Regions from separate parts of the Leclercia pneumoniae genome, predicted to be linked through region 4. Evidence: predicted binding sites of a transcription regulator. Region 4 holds the regulator's gene; each other region holds the start of a gene.

Region 1 (4,212 bases), 1.9 Mb from region 4:
CTGGGCTGAAGAGATGGATAACAGCGATAACGTCATCTATACCTCTACCTTCTCAAAAATCCTCGCGCCAGGCGCACGGGTGGGTTGGCTGGTGGTGCCGGCCTGGATTAAACGGCAGGTGGTGAACCTGAAACAGGCGACGGATCTGCATACCAGTACCTTGTCCCAATCCCTCACTTATCATTATCTGGAAAGTGGTCGACTGCCAGGGCAAATTGCGCTGATCCGCAAAGCCTATAAGCATAAATGCGAGACGCTGTGCCAGCTGGTTGAACGCGAGCTGGGCGATCATCTGACCTTCCATAAACCCATGGGCGGGATGTTCTTGTGGGCGAAATTCAAATACGAGATGAATACCACGGAATGGCTGAAAACGACCCTCAACAACGGCGTGGTGTACGTGCCGGGCGAGTTCTTCTACTGCAATGAACCGGACCACAGTACCTTACGCATGTCTTATGTCAGCGTGACCGATGAAAACCTGCAGGAAGCAGTGCGTCGCCTGAAAGCCTCGCTGCCGGGTTGAGTTACCCATGAAATATGCCGCATACGCCTTAGCGCATGCGGCATTGCTCATTAAAGGGCAGGGCGATCAGCCCCGTATAAAGGCGAGAAGATCCTGATTGATGCTCTCCGCATGAGTGGTGTGCATACCGTGCGGATAGCCAGGATAGACTTTCAGCGTGCTGTCAGAGACGAGTTTCTCCTGAAGCAGACTGGCGTTTTTATAGGGGACCACCTGATCGTCATCACCCTGAAGAATGAGAGTGGGTACCGTTATCGCCTTCAGATCTTCGGTCTGATCGGTTTCTGAAAACGCTTTAATGCCTTCATAGTGCGCTTTTGCGCTGCCCATCATTCCCTGACGCCACCAGTTCTGAATGGTGCCCTGCGAGATGTCGGCGCCGTCGCGGTTGAATCCGTAGAACGGACCCGAGGCGACATCCAGGTAAAACTGCGCCCGGTTAGCTGCCAGCCCTTGCCGGAAACCATCGAAGACCTCCAGCGGCGTACCGCCCGGATTATCTGGCGTTTGCACCATAAGTGGCGGAACCGCACTGATCAGCACGGCCTTCGCGACGCGCCCCTCTGGCTGACCATATTGTGCGACATAGCGCGCCACCTGGCCGCCACCGGTGGAGTGGCCGACATGCACCACATTGTGCAGATCCAGATGTTCAACCACCGCCGAGACATCCGCTGCATAGTGATCCATATCATGCCCGTCGCTGACCTGGCTGGAACGCCCATGACCACGACGGTCGGACGCGATCACGCGAAAGCCTTCGGATAAAAAGAAGAGCATCTGATTATCCCAGTCATCGGCGCTGAGTGGCCAACCGTGATGGAAAAAGATGGGCTGTGCATCTTTAGGACCCCAGTCTTTGAAGAAGATACTGACATTATCTTTTGTCGTCACAAATGACATGATTGACCCCTCGCGGAATGAATAAAAGTCGGGATGAATGTTGCGCTGGTGAACAGGCAATCGGATGGCGATAACATGCCGTGTTGAAGTGTAGTGTAGCGAAGCAGCGCCTGCATTCCGGGGTGAGAAAGAGAAGGGGAATAATGTGGCAAATACGGTGCACTGTATATAAAAACAGTACTGCGTAAAAATTCGCTGATGGCTAAGTTTTCTTATTGGGGACGAACGAGCAAATGCGTGAAGAGGACGGGAATGAGGCCAGTTAATTGGGGAACAGAGGTCGGGGAATCTAAAGCTGAGTACGTAATTATCGCATTTAACATAATATACATTATGCGCACCAAATGATTATAAGCTTAATTCTACGGTGTTTGTGTTACTGATTGCTGTGGCCGGCTTTGGCACAAACATCTTATCTTTGACTCAGCTGCGTTGGTCTGTTGCACGGGACTCTATGATTGTTGCTACAACCGCCTCTTAGCGACGTTTTCCTTCTCATCACCGGCATTATCTTTTTGACGTATCCAGGCCGACGTTCAAACCGTTTCGGCAACGCTCTACTCAATCACTCAGTCTCAGCGCCACACAGACATAAAAAAAGCCGCAAGCGGTTTCCCACTTACGGCGTCGTTATTAGCGATGACATACTCTGGCGATCAGGCTGCTTTCACTGCCCTGATTTTCTTACTGCCGGCCACATCAGACTCTGCGGTCTCATCTGGCGTTGCGCTTGCGGCATCATTTGATTCAGGGAGCTTACTGGTACGCAGAATATGCTGCACGGCCTCTTTCTGCTCGGCGAGATACAGACCCAGATTTTCAGCCTGTGTTTCATCCATCTGCATATCGCTTTGCAGCAGCCAGTCGGTGAACGCATCTGCCATATCAAGCAGTTTGTCGTAAGCGTCCGCCTCTTTCTTACTGGCAAATGTCATTTTCTCTTCACCTTTTCTTACGACTACAAATTTTGTTTCAACAGCCATTTCATGCCTCCTACTGTATTTATATACAGTATAACAGTTCCGGAATGGTGTTGCAGCCGGAATGTTGTTTATTTGTACTCCCCAGGCCAACCCCGCTGGCGCGCTATGCGCCATCAGCTTCTGGTGTCCCCTGGTGAAACCTTAGCTGCCATTGCCCATCATCACCGCATATCCAGCATGACGTGCGAAGAGCGCGTCTGCTGCCATCGGGGCTGAAGGTTCGGTAATGCAACAGAGCGACATTCTCTTTTAAGGAGATCAGCTGGAAATCGCTACTCTGAATCAGCGTGGTGGCGTCTTCATGCGTCAGCGCTTCAATGGTTTCTGTACGGCTAACCCATACACCGGAACGTGTAATCTCCCTGAACTCATGATGAAGGATCTTTTCCAGCCATTCGTCATCCTTTCGCCGGACGTTATGAAGTGAACATTCAAGCTCTGTTAATTGTTCAAGAAGTGTCACTGCGGCCTACCTCGCAGACGGATTAATTCCTGGGCCTATTCAACCACATACCAGGCTGCACTGCTACGCACCGCGGCCACGCGCCCAGTAAGCCAAAAAGCTGATCGTCTCTTTCGACACGTTGCGTTCACCAATAAGGTAACGTCGCAGATGTTTAACCGTCGTGGATTCTGCTGCTACCCAACCGTGGAAGCGGTTATCACTTTCGGCGCGATCCCACAGTAACTCGCCCTCTTCTTCTTCTTGTACTTCCTGACAGCGGGTCAGCGCATAGTCAGGCAACATCACATGCTGTTTTACCGCCTGGAGTAGCGCCTCGCCGTAGCTGGCACCGGTCAGTTCACGCGCTAACCAGTGCACTTCTGCAAAAGGCCAGGCGCTGAGATCGCTACAATCGCCCTGCTTCGGCACTTCAATAAATAGCTGAATCTGAGGCGGCGTATCGCGATGGGCCAACTGCTCCAGAATACCCTTCACTGCGGGCAACGCCGTTTCGTCCGCAATAATCAGTCCCCGTTCGGCCTCTGGATGGGGATTCCACTCATACCCACCGCTATCTTCTGGATAATCACGGTTTGGCGCCACCATCTGCAGCGCATCGCCCGGCTGTGCGCCCATCGCCCAGGCAGATGCCGGGCCATCAGTCCCGTGCATGACGAACTCTACCTCCGCTTCCCCGGCCTCAACATCGACGCGACGCAGTGTATAAGTGCGCAGTACAGGACGACGATCTTCAGGCAGTGCCTTCGTCTGTTCCCACCAGGAACCGTCGGACGTTAACGCCGCCGGGGTGCCATTCAGCGACGGGAAAAGCAGCTTAATACGTTGATCCGGCGCATCGATTTTCATATGACGCACCTCGTCACCCCTAAACACGCAGCGCAGCATCGAGGGGGAAAGCCTCTCTTTCCGCGCCAGCACAACGTTGAATAAGCGATAACTTTGCACAGCCGACATAACACCGCCTTACAGCCATAACGAACAGTTAGAGAGACCGATAGTAGCAAACGGAAATGATAATGAGAATGCTTATTACCACCCCGAAACGGGTGAGGAAATTCAGGATCGAAAGACTATCCTTTAGGAAGGCATGACTAAAAAAAGGCGTTCCTCTATGACGGATAAAGCTCAGAAGCTCGATGCTGGCGCATGGTTATCCCTGCCAGATCTTAAAAACGGCAATTTCGACGGTACGGTGTTTGGTACTCAGGTTTCTGTCCTGCGCTATACCCAGGAAGCGTATGGCGCCGGGCCATCACTGCACGTCCATACCTACCCGGAAATCTTTGTCATTCTTAGTGGAACAGCGCTGTTTAAAATCGGCGAAGAGGTTATTG
Region 2 (4,212 bases), 590 kb from region 4:
TATTGGCTGGATGCTGGCGATTGTCACCATGGCAGGGATCCGCGAAAAAATGAAATACGCTAACGTGCCGGCCGGTCTGCGCGGCTTAGGGATCACCTTTATCACCACCGGTTTAATGGCGCTGGGCTTTATGTCCTTCTCCGGTGTGCAGCTATAAGGGCTTAATAAATGGAAATTATTCTTGGCGTCGTGATGTTTACGCTCATCGTTCTGATGCTGTCCGGGTTGATTCTGGTGGCGCGTGCGAAGCTGGTTAATGCCGGTGATGTCACGATCGATATTAACGATGAAGCGGACAAACAGATTCGCACCGCGGCGGGTGATAAGCTGCTCAATACGCTCTCCGGCAACGGCATTTTCGTCTCCTCCGCCTGCGGCGGCGGCGGCTCCTGCGGACAGTGCCGGGTTGTCGTGAAAGAGGGGGGCGGTGACATCCTCCCCACCGAGCTTGCGCATATCAGTAAGCGCGAGGCGAAAGAGGGATGTCGTCTGGCCTGCCAGGTGGCGGTGCGCCAGAACATGAAAATCGAACTGCCTGAAGAGATTTTCGGCGTTAAGAAGTGGCAGTGTGAAGTGATCTCCAACGATAACAAAGCCACCTTTATCAAGGAGTTGAAGCTGCGGGTACCGGAAGGCGAAGATGTTCCCTTCCGTGCAGGGGGTTATATTCAAATCGAATGTCCCGAACACACCGTGGCTTACGCCGATTTTGATGTGCCTGACGAGTACCGTGCGGACTGGGATAAATTTAATCTTTTCCGCTTCGTCTCTGACGTCAAAGAGCCCACGCTGCGGGCGTACTCCATGGCCAACTATCCGGACGAGAAGGGCATCATCATGCTCAATGTGCGTATCGCCACGCCGCCCCCGGGCGTGCCTGATGCGCCGCCGGGAATTATGTCCTCCTATATCTGGTCGCTGAAAGCGGGCGATAAGGTCACGATTTCCGGGCCGTTTGGCGAGTTCTTTGCCAAAGAGAGCGAGGCCGAAATGGTCTTTATCGGCGGCGGTGCTGGCATGGCGCCGATGCGCTCACATATCTTCGATCAGCTAAAGCGTCTTGGCAGTAAGCGTAAAATCAGCTTCTGGTACGGTGCCCGTTCGCGGCGTGAGATGTTCTACGATGACGAGTTTGAACAGCTGGCGCGAGAAAATCCTAACTTCAGCTTCCACGTTGCGCTCTCCGATCCGCAGCCGGAAGATAACTGGACGGGCTATACCGGCTTCATTCACAACGTGCTGTATGAGAACTACCTCAAGAACCATGCCGCGCCGGAAGACTGCGAGTTCTACATGTGCGGTCCACCGGTGATGAACGCGGCGGTTATCAGGATGCTGAAAGATCTTGGCGTGGAGGATGAGAACATCATGCTGGACGACTTCGGAGGCTGATATGTTTGTTTTTATCGCCACCTTTGCGGTATTTGTGCTGGTTATCTTTGCCATGTCGCTCGGCTGGATCATCAAGCGTAAAAGCCTGCAGGGCAGCTGCGGTGGGATCTCCTCCCTGGGCATGGAGAAAGTGTGCGACTGCCCGGAACCGTGCGATGCGCGGAAAAAACGGATGGAACGTGATGCCCGGCGTCAGCAGGGCAGAATACTCTAAAATCATCAGGCCGCGCTCGCGGCCTGATTAACGATTAATGCCACTGGCTGGCCTGCGCAGGGGAATCGACCACGACACCGTCGGCACCCAGCATTTTTGCAGTCTGGAAATCTTTGCTGGCGTTGATGCCCAGTAAAATAATGTGCGCATTCCCCTGCGAACGGAAACAGGTCATCGCCTCTTTGTCCCACGTCAGCGTCGCCGGCGAAATGCCTTCGCCAAGCGTGAATTTTTCGACTATCTCAACCTTACGGTTAAGCTCCAGGCCATACCAGTATTCATCCATGGTTTTGGCTGGGGCATCGCACAGATGATTCAGCGAAATGTTTGCCAGACGAGTCCGGGTTTCACTGCGGGTCACAAAACGCGGTACCGTAGGCGGCAATGCGTCCAGGTAACGATCTTCCGTGGAGTAAACGCGAACCCGCTGTAAGCTGTTCGTCTCTTGCAGGGTGGCCGTCAACTGTTTCGCCATCTCCTCCGGCGCCGCATCCGGCGATTTAATATCAATAAAGAACCGGGTCTCTGGCCACTGTTCCAGTACGGCTTTTAGCGTCGGGATGGTGGCATCGGCAATCGTCTCTTTCCATTTGGTACCGGCATTAAAGGTCGTAAGCTCGGCAGCAGTGTAGGCAGAAACTTTTCCCTTCATTGACGTTAACGCCTGCAGGTCGCTGGGACGATAAAGCACCGGCACGCCGTCACGGCTAAGCTGTACGGTTATCCAGATGGCCTGAGCCTGATTTTGCAGCGCCAGCTTAATGGCCGGCAGGGTATTTTCTGGCGCGTCGCCCGTGCCGCCACGATGCGCAATGATTTCTGGGCTGGCCCAGAGCGAGGTGCTGAGAAACAGCAGCGAGGCGGCAATCCGTTTGTTCATGAAACGATCTCCAGAGATTTTTTAAAATAATGAATTATAAGGTTTTTATAGGGTTCTCTTTTTAACATAGCCGTATGACGGTAATGAGACGCTAAAACGGCTGTCGCATTAAATGTTGTTTGTTATACTGTATGCAATTACAGGTATGGTGAATGGAATGCGCAAAATCATTCATGTCGATATGGACTGCTTTTTTGCTGCGGTAGAGATGCGGGACAATCCGGCGCTGCGGGATATTCCCATTGCTATCGGCGGCAGCCGCGTAAAGCGGGGCGTCATCAGCACGGCAAACTACCCGGCGCGCAAATTTGGCGTGCGCAGCGCCATGCCTACGGCGATGGCCCTGAAGCTTTGCCCCCACTTAACCCTGTTGCCCGGGCGCTTTGAGGCCTACAAAGAAGCGTCGCTGCATATTCGCGATATCTTCTCCCGCTACACCTCTCTCATTGAGCCCCTGTCGCTTGACGAAGCCTATCTCGACGTTACGGAAAGCCTGCATTGCCACGGCTCGGCAACGTTGATGGCGCAGGAGATTCGCCAAACCATCTCCAACGAACTCAACCTCACCGCCTCGGCGGGGGTGGCGCCGGTAAAATTCCTGGCCAAGATCGCGTCCGATCTTAATAAGCCCAACGGTCAGTATGTGATCACGCCCGATGACGTCCCGGCGTTCTTAAAAACCCTGCCGCTCAGTAAAATCCCCGGGGTGGGCAAAGTCTCTGCGGCAAAGCTGGAGAGCATGGGGCTTCGCACCTGCGAAGATGTGCAAAATAGCGATCTTGCTATGCTCCTTAAGCGGTTCGGTAAATTTGGCCGGGTGTTGTGGGAGCGAAGCCAGGGGATTGACGATCGCGACGTCAACAGCGAGCGGCTGCGAAAATCGGTTGGTGTGGAGCGCACCCTGAGTGATGACATTCATGACTGGGCGGAGTGTGAAAAAATCATTACCGAACAGCTCTATCCCGAGCTAGAGCGGCGACTGGCGAAAGTGAAGCCAGACCTGTTGATTGCCCGTCAGGGGGTCAAACTTAAATTTAATGATTTTCAGCAGACGACCCAGGAGCACGTCTGGCCGCGTCTCAACAAAGACGACCTTGTCGCCACTGCAAAGAAAACCTGGGCAGAGCGTCGGGCAGGGCGGGGCGTACGGCTGGTGGGGTTACACGTCACGCTATTGGATCCGCAATTAGAGCGGCAGCTGTTGCTGGGGTTATAAAAAAGCCCGGCGGAGCCGGGCTGGATGGCGAGCAGAAATGCTTACTTCGCCGGGATGGCTTTCAGCAGTTCTGTCAGCAGGGTCCAGTAGTGGCCCACGCTTTCGATATGAACTTGCTCGTCTGGCGAGTGCGGACCCGTAATGGTTGGGCCGATAGACACCATGTCCATATCCGGGTACGGTTTTTTAAACAGACCGCACTCCAGACCGGCGTGAATCACCTGAATGTTCGGGGTGCTGTTGAACAGACGCTGGTAGGTTTCACGAACCAGAGCCATTACCGGCGAGCTTGCGTCCGGCTGCCAGCCTGGATAGCTGCCTTTTGCGGATGTTTTCGCTCCGGCCAGGGCACCCAGTGATTCCAGCATACTCACAACGTACTCTTTACCGCTGTCGATAAGTGAACGGATCAGGCAGATGATTTCTGCGCTGTCGTCGCTCATGGTCACCACGCCCACGTTCAGGGAGGTTTCCACCACCCCTTTCGCTACGTCGGAGTTACGGATCACG
Region 3 (4,212 bases), 2.2 Mb from region 4:
GCATAAGCCCGGTCCAGCAAATTGATAATCAGTACTGGTTGCGCGCCGTACTTGCGCTCAAATTCAACCGGGTCGTTATGCAGTTCGGTGTGATGGATACGGCAGAGCGGGATCACAAAAATGTCGTGCGCTTTCGTTGCCATACCACCCTGCCCCCAGCCGATTAAGTGATGGGGGTCATCAGCCTGCTGACCACAACAGGCGCAAGATTGGGTTTTAACCCAGGCAAGATAATTGCTGTTCTCCCAGCGGATGCGCTTGGGGCGCTTCATGAAGGTCAACGGCGATTCAGGTTCAACAACAGTGACAACTACGGGTTGAGGAATAGGCATTTCAGCCACTTTGTCAGCGATAATGCTGGTGGCCGGCACACTCGGGACGATGTCACTTTCCCGATTACTCATCTTCTCCTGAGGTAATCGAAGGACCTTACGTGCGAAGGACTCTGGCAGCTCTCCGAAAACGCCCTTAATGACAGCCCACCAGCACAACTCAGACAGGGAGAGCTGGCGAGTCTTGTCCAGCAGAAGCGTGGAGCGGATGGTGTCCAGAATCCAGTCGATGAGGTTTTGACGAGCCAGCTCTGCCAGCGCTTCTGTATACTGCCCTCTCAATAAGTTGTCACAGTAGCCGCACAACCGAAGCGCGCCTGGGTCGTGTCGCATGACGGTCATTTCGTGATAGTGATAATCGCTATGTTCGTTCTGGCAATGCCCAGAGCTACTCCTGAGTAACCAGTTCTCAAGACTTGGCAGCCCACCAGCTGCGTAAATCACTTTCTCCGAATGGAAGAATGGGATCAGATCCTGCTCGAAAGCCAACGGCTGCAGAGCATCGGGAACTCGGCCAGCTGGGTAGCTTTTCATGCTTTCAGGCTGGCGTTCCACCAGAACCCTGCCACCGCTGAAAAGGCTCATTAGTTCACTGCCCGGCTTAAGCAGAACCACACCAAGTTCCCGGGCTATAACTGGCTTTAATAACGCTCGCATCAGTTAATCTCCCGAATAATGATTTGCCCTACTTCTCCCCAAAGTTTCGTTACGCGTGAATCCCAGATATGGGCATCATCCTCGAATAGTGCATCCAGCAACGCCTTTTCCAGATTGTCCTTATCGGGCTTGCTCTGGTGAGGCTTGCCGTTCATTTCAGCGCGTTTCTTCTTGCTCCAGCTCTTGGGCATGGGGAGGATGAACGTAACGTGGGAGTTTGCCTCTGGCAGCTTAACTCCAAGCAAACGGACGTGATCGCAGAATGCCCGGTACCGAAGCACTTCTGGTCGTTTCTTCCACTTGTCTGCGCGGGTCATGCGTGGCTTGCCCATCGGCACTACGTTATAGATTTTCATGAGTGACCCCACGCACGGGAACGCATGCTTTGTACTGTTTTTGGGTTGGACTTTTGCTGGGGCAGCTCTGCGCTTACGGTCCAGTATCGCGGATCCATGTCGAGGGTTTTCTCTACGCGAACGCCTTTTTCGCGATAGCGCTTAACCAGCTCCTCTGCTTCGTCTGTAGTCAGATTGGTGTGGGTGAACCAGCTCTTTTTCACGCCTGCTCCCGTAAAGCTGCAGACAATAAAAAAACGCTGTCCCCGGATGGGGTCAGTGGTAAGGTTTTATTGATTGGTTTTTGCGCCATGGTATCTCTCCAGTGGCGCAGCAGGTATAGGTTGTTCAGGCCTATGAGGGGAGTGTATCAGAGTTTAGAGAAACGCGAATACCCGCCTTCTCCAGCATCTGTGTAAAGAGTGTTGGTGTGCCTACTATCTCATCTCGCTGGAGCGGCATGAAGGATACTTCATCGCCACGCCTGTACATCAGCGCTCGCTCACATTCTGGAAATGATTGCAGTCGTGCAACGATAACCCCATCGTGACACCTAATGACCGCATATCCCTTTTTTGGTAATTCTTCTTTTTGTTTCACCAGTCCCCCCTTCAGCCTGGAAAAGTCATTGAATGCTGTATTAATAAAACCAGTCGTCAGCGCTTTCCCAGGTCTGCTGGAGGATTTCTTCAACTTTCGTTTTAACGTCTTTCTCACCACCAGAAACACTCAACCCATCCATACCTGCGCGCCGAATAGTCACCGAGCAATCTTCAAACTCATTCTGTAATCGTTTAGATAGTTCTGTTTGAAGCGCCGGGAGCGCGCCATCTGGAAGTTTTTTAGTCCGATCAATGGTTAAATCAACTTTCATTTTTCCCTCCTCGCTGAAAAACTGTATATTTATACAGTTACTTTATAAACCTCTCATTTCTGGTTTGCAATAATTTCGGGGCATCAAATGCGGTTTGTATTGATGAAGATAAGGACGCATCGACCATGTTTTGTTAGAAACCCCAGGAGATCCTTGCACACAACGTACGCCTCGCTCCATGTTTGGTTACTTATCGATCAGGCTGTTTCGGAAGCATTGTCTTCTCGAGTGGTCAAGGCCAAGAGGTTACATAAAATTTAACCTTAAGTTGCTTTATTGTTAAGGCAACATGATCGTCTTTTTTTGTAAGTTCCATGGCATATATCCTAAAAATTATTGGCATGATTGCTGAACAGCAACAGCAGTGTTTAACTGTGCAGAATGTTTGTTATATGCGCTTACATAAAGCAAAAAATTTAAACATGAACAGCAAAAAAGTGGCACAGAGAAAATTGCTCAAACATCACAATAAATCTTTAAAAAATCCAGACTATTATTCAGATCTAGCAGGCGCTGACTTGCGTTTTATGGACCTCCGGAGGCTAAATTTGAAAAATATCAACTTATCCGGAAGTGACCTTTCTTTCAGTGATCTACGTGGGGTTAATTTCTCATTTGCCAATCTTAACGGGGCTAATATGAGTCACTGCAATACAGAGGGGGCTATCTTCGATCATGCGGTTTGCGCTGGCGTTGACTTCTCTGGAAGTAATATCAAAGCCGCAAGTTTTACTGGTGCATTGATGGATAATGATTACGTGCCGGAGGCTACGTTGACCGCTACACCTCTTATCACTGTTTACATGCCGACATGGAATCGTGAAGCGCTGACAATACGGGCTATAAATTCTGTAATTAGGCAAGATTATATTCATTGGGAACTTATCATTATTGATGATTTTTCCTCTTCTTTTGAGAAGCTGCAGGCATTTGTTGCTGAACTTAAAGATCCACGTATAACCTATATTCGTAACGAATTTAATTCGGGTGCCTGCGCTGTCCGAAATCAGGCCATAAAAATGGCCAAAGGCTATTTGATTACAGGCTTGGATGATGATGACGAATGGCTACCTACCCGTCTTTCGTCGTTTGTTGCCTATCAGTACAAGCTTGAGACTCACGCATTTTTGTATGCAAATGATTACCTATGTGAAAGCAATAGTTACCAAAATTTAAGCGAATTGAAAGATTATCCTAAACCCGCATACAAAAAGAGCCTGTTTGATAAAAGAAATATAATTGGCAATCAGATCCTGACATTAACCGACAGACTGCGTAAAACATTGTTTGATGAGAATTTAAGCGCAGCGCAGGATTATGATGCTTTTTATCGATTGGCTGAAACATATGGCGACCCATTCAAACTGGATGACATTACTCAAGTGCTTTATGTAAATCATGGAGAAGTTCGAATTACATGCTCAGGGAGAAAGTTCGCAGGTTATCTGGATTTCTATCGAAAGCATAAATCTAAATTAGATGCTTCCAGTAGAAAATATCAACTCTTTACCCTGTACTATATCCGTAATAAAAGCATGAGTTCGCGAACGCTGATGAAATTGATGACACTTCGCAATATTAAAAGATATCTGATGATGTATTCCAGTTTTAGAAACAGAAAGTTCTAACTGCCTGATAAAAATATCGTTTCCTCCCCCGTTTCAAACGGACAAAGCGCTAAAATGTAGCCGCGACTTCGCGGCTACATTTTAGTCAATTATGTCGCATTCTTAATGATGCGCATTTCTGGCATGTTGTCCTTACCCGTGCTTCAGCAAACGGCCCTAGTACTGAATTGCCACACCGGGCAACTTGCTTATCCTTCGCATACTTCATACCACGATAGTCCCGGTCGATGATCTACCACTCCGGGAAACCTCGGGCGTGGCACAGCTCTGCAGCATGCGCATACTGATATCCACAATACGGTACTCCACGCTCATTATGATCCCATGACTTTTGCCATCCAATTATTAAAACCGAATTTAGCTTTTAGAACCTTTAAAGCAGGTTT
Region 4 (4,212 bases):
CAGGATACGATCGGAGAGGCGAATCATCTCGTAAGAGAAGTTCGCGGCGATCTCTTCCATTAGCGCAATGGCGTTTTGCTGCGCTTTTTCGTGGGAGATTTTTTTGCTGCGCGCTTCGTCTTCAACCGCACGGGCAATCGCTTTGGATGCCAGCAGTTTGTTGAAGAGATCCTGACGGGCAGGCAGACGTGGCCCTACAGCAGCCAGACGCTGGCGGGCAAAGTGCATACGCGCCACGCGCGCCAGCTTCTGCGCGATAATCTTATCGGTGCCGTGCTCATCCGCCATCCGGCGCAGAGAGACGGACGGCGAGAAGCGCACAAAGCTGTCGCGACCAAGCCAGGTCACGGCGAAGAACTTCTGCACGCCGTTCAGCATACGCAGCGGCGGGTTCTCTTCTCCTTTTTCGCGCCCCGGGCGACGGCCAAACATGACCGAGACCGGCACCATCTGCACATCCAGATTCGGGTTGCTGCGGTGCAGATCGAGGTAGTCGTGGAACAGCTTGATGGACTCTTCTTTCGGCGTGTAATAGGTGAACACGCGCGGCCCGCCGTGGATAAAGACATAGCGCGGCAGCAGGGTGCCGTCGATCTCCAGCGGCTCCAGCGGGTCAGGTAAATCATGCGCCAGGCACTGGGCGCGCAGCGTCAGCAAGTCGGCCTTAGAGTTATAAGGCAAAACGTACATAATAGGGCGCGAGGTATCGAGCCCTAATTCCGGCGCAGGATTTGCCGGGATAGACTTGCTTTTTACCAGGACGCTTAATGGTAAATTAAGTAATTTGTAGTAAATTCTTGGCCAGCCAGACATAAACGATGTAAAGCCTCTGGTTAAAAATGCAATTGCGGCGCAAGGATAACAGAATGCGCACAAAATTTCTGTTGTTACCCGTCATACTTCAGGCGGTATGGCAACGCTCTATAGCTATAGTTACTGACGCTATTTTTCAATAAAGGTTCTTTTGATGGCCAATAATACCACTGGGTTAACCCGTATCATTAAAGCTGCTGGTTATTCATGGAAAGGGATCCGCGCAGCCTGGATCAACGAGGCGGCCTTCCGCCAGGAGAGCGTTGCCGTGATTGCGGCAATCATTATTGCCTGCTGGCTGGATGTCGATCCTATTACCCGCGTGCTGCTGATTGGCTCGGTGATGTTGGTGATGATAGTCGAAATTTTAAACAGTGCGATTGAAGCGGTAGTGGATCGTATCGGGTCTGATTATCACGAACTTTCCGGGCGGGCCAAAGACATGGGCTCGGCGGCGGTATTGTTAAGTATCTTTGTCGCGCTCTTTACCTGGCTCTCACTGCTGTGGGGACATTTTCGATAAGCCTCGACAAAACGAATAAGTCTCTGGTTTTTTGTGCGGTTTATGGTTCCAAAATCGCCTTTGACTGTATATACTCACAGCATAACTGTATATACACCCAGGGGGCGGAATGAAAGCGTTAACGACCAGGCAGCAAGAGGTGTTTGATCTCATTCGGGATCATATCGGCCAGACGGGGATGCCACCCACGCGTGCGGAAATCGCGCAGCGTCTGGGATTCCGTTCTCCGAACGCCGCTGAAGAGCATCTCAAAGCCCTGGCACGTAAGGGCGTTCTGGAGATCGTCTCCGGCGCGTCTCGCGGCATTCGTTTGCTGGTTGAAGAAGAAGAGGGCCTGCCGCTGGTAGGCCGCGTAGCAGCGGGTGAGCCGCTGCTGGCGCAGCAGCACATTGAAGGTCACTATCAGGTTGATCCCGGTATGTTTAAGCCGAGTGCAGACTTTTTACTGCGCGTTAGCGGCATGTCCATGAAGGATATCGGCATTATCGACGGCGATCTGCTGGCAGTGCATAAAACGCAGGATGTGCGCAACGGCCAGGTGGTCGTGGCGCGTATCGACGACGAAGTAACCGTGAAGCGCCTGAAGAAGCAGGGCAACATTGTTCAGCTTCTGCCGGAAAACAGCGAATTCTCCCCCATCGTTGTTGACCTGCGTGAAAACAACTTCTCCATTGAAGGCTTAGCGGTTGGCGTTATCCGCAACGGCGACTGGCTGTAATCTCTTCCCGACAGGCTACGACTGTGTCGTAGCCTGTTCTCTTTCTCTCTGGTTATTCACATGTCTCTGCTGACTACCGCCGATAAGGCGTTATGGCGTCTTGCGCTGCCGATGATCTTCTCCAATATCAGCGTGCCGCTGCTGGGGCTGGTCGATACGGCGGTGATAGGTCATCTGGATTCCCCTGTCTATCTTGGCGGCGTGGCCATCGGCGCGACGGCGACCAGTTTCCTCTTTATGCTGCTGCTCTTCCTGCGCATGAGCACTACCGGTTTAACTGCCCAGGCCTATGGCGCAAAAGATCCGTTGCGTCTGGCACGTGCGCTGGTGCAGCCGCTGCTGATGGCGTTGGGGGCCGGGCTGCTGATTGTGTTACTGCGAACCCCGCTTATCGATCTTGCCCTGCATATTGTGGGGGGGAGCGACGCGGTGCTGCTTCAGGCACGGCGTTTCCTGGAAATACGCTGGCTCAGCGCGCCGGCATCGCTGGCAAACCTGGTATTGCTCGGCTGGTTGCTGGGGGTGCAATATGCCCGCGCCCCGGTGATCCTGCTGGTAGTGGGTAACCTGATTAATATCGTACTCGACCTGTGGCTGGTGATGGGCCTGAAGATGAATGTGCAGGGCGCCGCGCTGGCCACGGCGGTGGCAGAGTACGCCACGTTATTGATTGGCTTGTGGATGGTCTGGCGAGTACTGGCCCTGCGCGGCATCTCACTGGCGATGTTGAAAGCGAGCTGGCGCGGTAATATCCGCAAACTCATGGCTCTGAACCGCGATATCATGTTGCGCTCGTTGCTGTTACAGCTCTGCTTTGGCGCACTAACCGTCTTTGGCGCCCGGCTGGGGCCCGAAATCGTCGCCGTCAACGCGGTTCTGATGACCCTGCTGACCTTTACTGCCTACGCGCTGGATGGCTTTGCCTATGCGGTGGAGGCGCACTCCGGCCAGGCGTATGGTGCCCGCGAAAGTGGCCAGCTACGCGAGGTATGGCGCGCCGCCTGTCGTCAGGCCGGGCTGGTTGCACTGGGGTTTGCTCTCATTTATGCCTTAATGGGCGATCGCATCATCGCCTTACTCACCTCGCTGCCCGAACTTCGCGAACTGGCGAATCATTACCTGGTCTGGCAGATAATATTACCGGTGGTGGGGGTGTGGTGTTACCTGCTGGATGGCATGTTTATTGGCGCCACGCGGGGCGCTGAAATGCGCAACAGTATGGCGATCGCCGCCGCCGGGTTTGGCCTCACGCTACTCACATTGCCCTGGCTGGGTAACCATGGTCTATGGCTGGCGCTGGCCGTGTTTCTGGCTCTGCGTGGCCTGTCGCAGGCGCTTATCTGGCGCCATCACTGGCGTAATAATACCTGGTTTATGTAGCGGTTTCGTTTGGCGTAACGGTAAAAGATTCTGAATAGTGCCTCGTTCGCCGAAGCCTTAACTATAATAATTATCAAGTCCAACAGGAAATGAACGTAACGGACGATACGAAGGCTAATCACCGAACGATGAGGATGCGATTATGAATAAAGACGAAGTCGGCGGTAACTGGAAACAGTTCAAAGGTAAAGCTAAAGAACAGTGGGGTAAGCTGACTGATGATGATATGACTATCATCGAAGGTAAGCGCGACCAGCTGGTGGGTAAAATTCAGGAACGTTATGGTTATCAGAAAGACCAGGCTGAATCGGAAGTGAAAGACTGGGAAACCCGTAACGATTACCGCTGGTAAGCCGGTAATACCCGTAGTACAAGGAAGTACACCCAGGGCGGCCTCAGGCCGCCCACGTTGTTTTTAGCGCGGCTTCTTCTTCAACTGAATGGAGTGATCGTGCTGACATTCACTTTGATGGCTACACGCCTCAACTTCAACGCAATCCACGCACAGGCCGTGCGCTTCAATCACATTGTGCCACAGAGCGAAGCCCATCTTTGCCGCGAGAGTGTGCATAATGTCTTCAATGCCTTCCGCACTCTCTTCCTTCACGCTACCGCAGCGATCGCAGATAAACATGGCTGATGTGTGGGTCGGCTGATCGAACAGATGGCAAAGCACGTAGCTGTTCGTCGACTCCACCTTGTGGACAAATCCCTGTTCTAGTAAAAAATCCAGCGCACGATAGACCGTTGGCGGCTTCGCCTGCGGTTCACTGGCACG

Evidence for each region. The regulator LexA, encoded in region 4, represses DNA repair genes until DNA is damaged. The targets are predictions, from matches to a motif close to TNCTGTATGTACATACAGNA.
Region 1: JZ655_RS10645 (YebG family protein) is a predicted target of LexA. The motif match lies at 2,424-2,443, and genes of this name have one in related genera.
Region 2: dinB (DNA polymerase IV) is a predicted target of LexA. The motif match lies at 2,612-2,631, and genes of this name have one in related genera.
Region 3: JZ655_RS11715 (DinI-like family protein) is a predicted target of LexA. The motif match lies at 2,218-2,237, and genes of this name have one in related genera.

Annotation. Positions count from the first base shown of each region.
Region 1 covers NZ_CP071383.1:2,212,104-2,216,315, forward strand. The annotation lists gene JZ655_RS10635 (aminotransferase-like domain-containing protein) at 1-526, shown strand, start outside; gene JZ655_RS10640 (alpha/beta fold hydrolase) at 593-1,429, opposite strand; gene JZ655_RS10645 (YebG family protein) at 2,086-2,412, opposite strand; gene JZ655_RS10650 (nuclear transport factor 2 family protein) at 2,516-2,875, opposite strand; gene JZ655_RS10655 (siderophore-interacting protein) at 2,939-3,832, opposite strand; gene JZ655_RS10660 (cupin domain-containing protein) at 3,990-4,212, shown strand, end outside.
Region 2 covers NZ_CP071383.1:862,100-866,311, forward strand. The annotation lists gene nqrE (NADH:ubiquinone reductase (Na(+)-transporting) subunit E) at 1-157, shown strand, start outside; gene nqrF (NADH:ubiquinone reductase (Na(+)-transporting) subunit F) at 169-1,392, shown strand; gene nqrM ((Na+)-NQR maturation NqrM) at 1,394-1,606, shown strand; gene JZ655_RS04020 (glycerophosphodiester phosphodiesterase family protein) at 1,641-2,486, opposite strand; gene dinB (DNA polymerase IV) at 2,644-3,702, shown strand; gene pepD (cytosol nonspecific dipeptidase) at 3,744-4,212, opposite strand, start outside.
Region 3 covers NZ_CP071383.1:2,424,239-2,428,450, forward strand. The annotation lists gene JZ655_RS11695 (DUF968 domain-containing protein) at 1-989, opposite strand, end outside; gene JZ655_RS11700 (RusA family crossover junction endodeoxyribonuclease) at 989-1,345, opposite strand; gene JZ655_RS11705 (hypothetical protein) at 1,342-1,548, opposite strand; gene JZ655_RS11710 (hypothetical protein) at 1,679-1,924, opposite strand; gene JZ655_RS11715 (DinI-like family protein) at 1,965-2,198, opposite strand; partial or broken gene JZ655_RS21400 (pentapeptide repeat-containing protein) at 2,726-2,860, shown strand; gene wcaA (colanic acid biosynthesis glycosyltransferase WcaA) at 2,942-3,826, shown strand; partial or broken gene JZ655_RS21405 (DNA cytosine methyltransferase) at 3,916-4,144, opposite strand; gene JZ655_RS11725 (hypothetical protein) at 4,200-4,212, opposite strand, start outside.
Region 4 covers NZ_CP071383.1:267,831-272,042, forward strand. The annotation lists gene plsB (glycerol-3-phosphate 1-O-acyltransferase PlsB) at 1-813, opposite strand, end outside; gene JZ655_RS01235 (diacylglycerol kinase) at 968-1,336, shown strand; gene lexA (transcriptional repressor LexA) at 1,446-2,054, shown strand; gene dinF (MATE family efflux transporter DinF) at 2,115-3,434, shown strand; gene JZ655_RS01250 (CsbD family protein) at 3,577-3,786, shown strand; gene zur (zinc uptake transcriptional repressor Zur) at 3,850-4,212, opposite strand, start outside.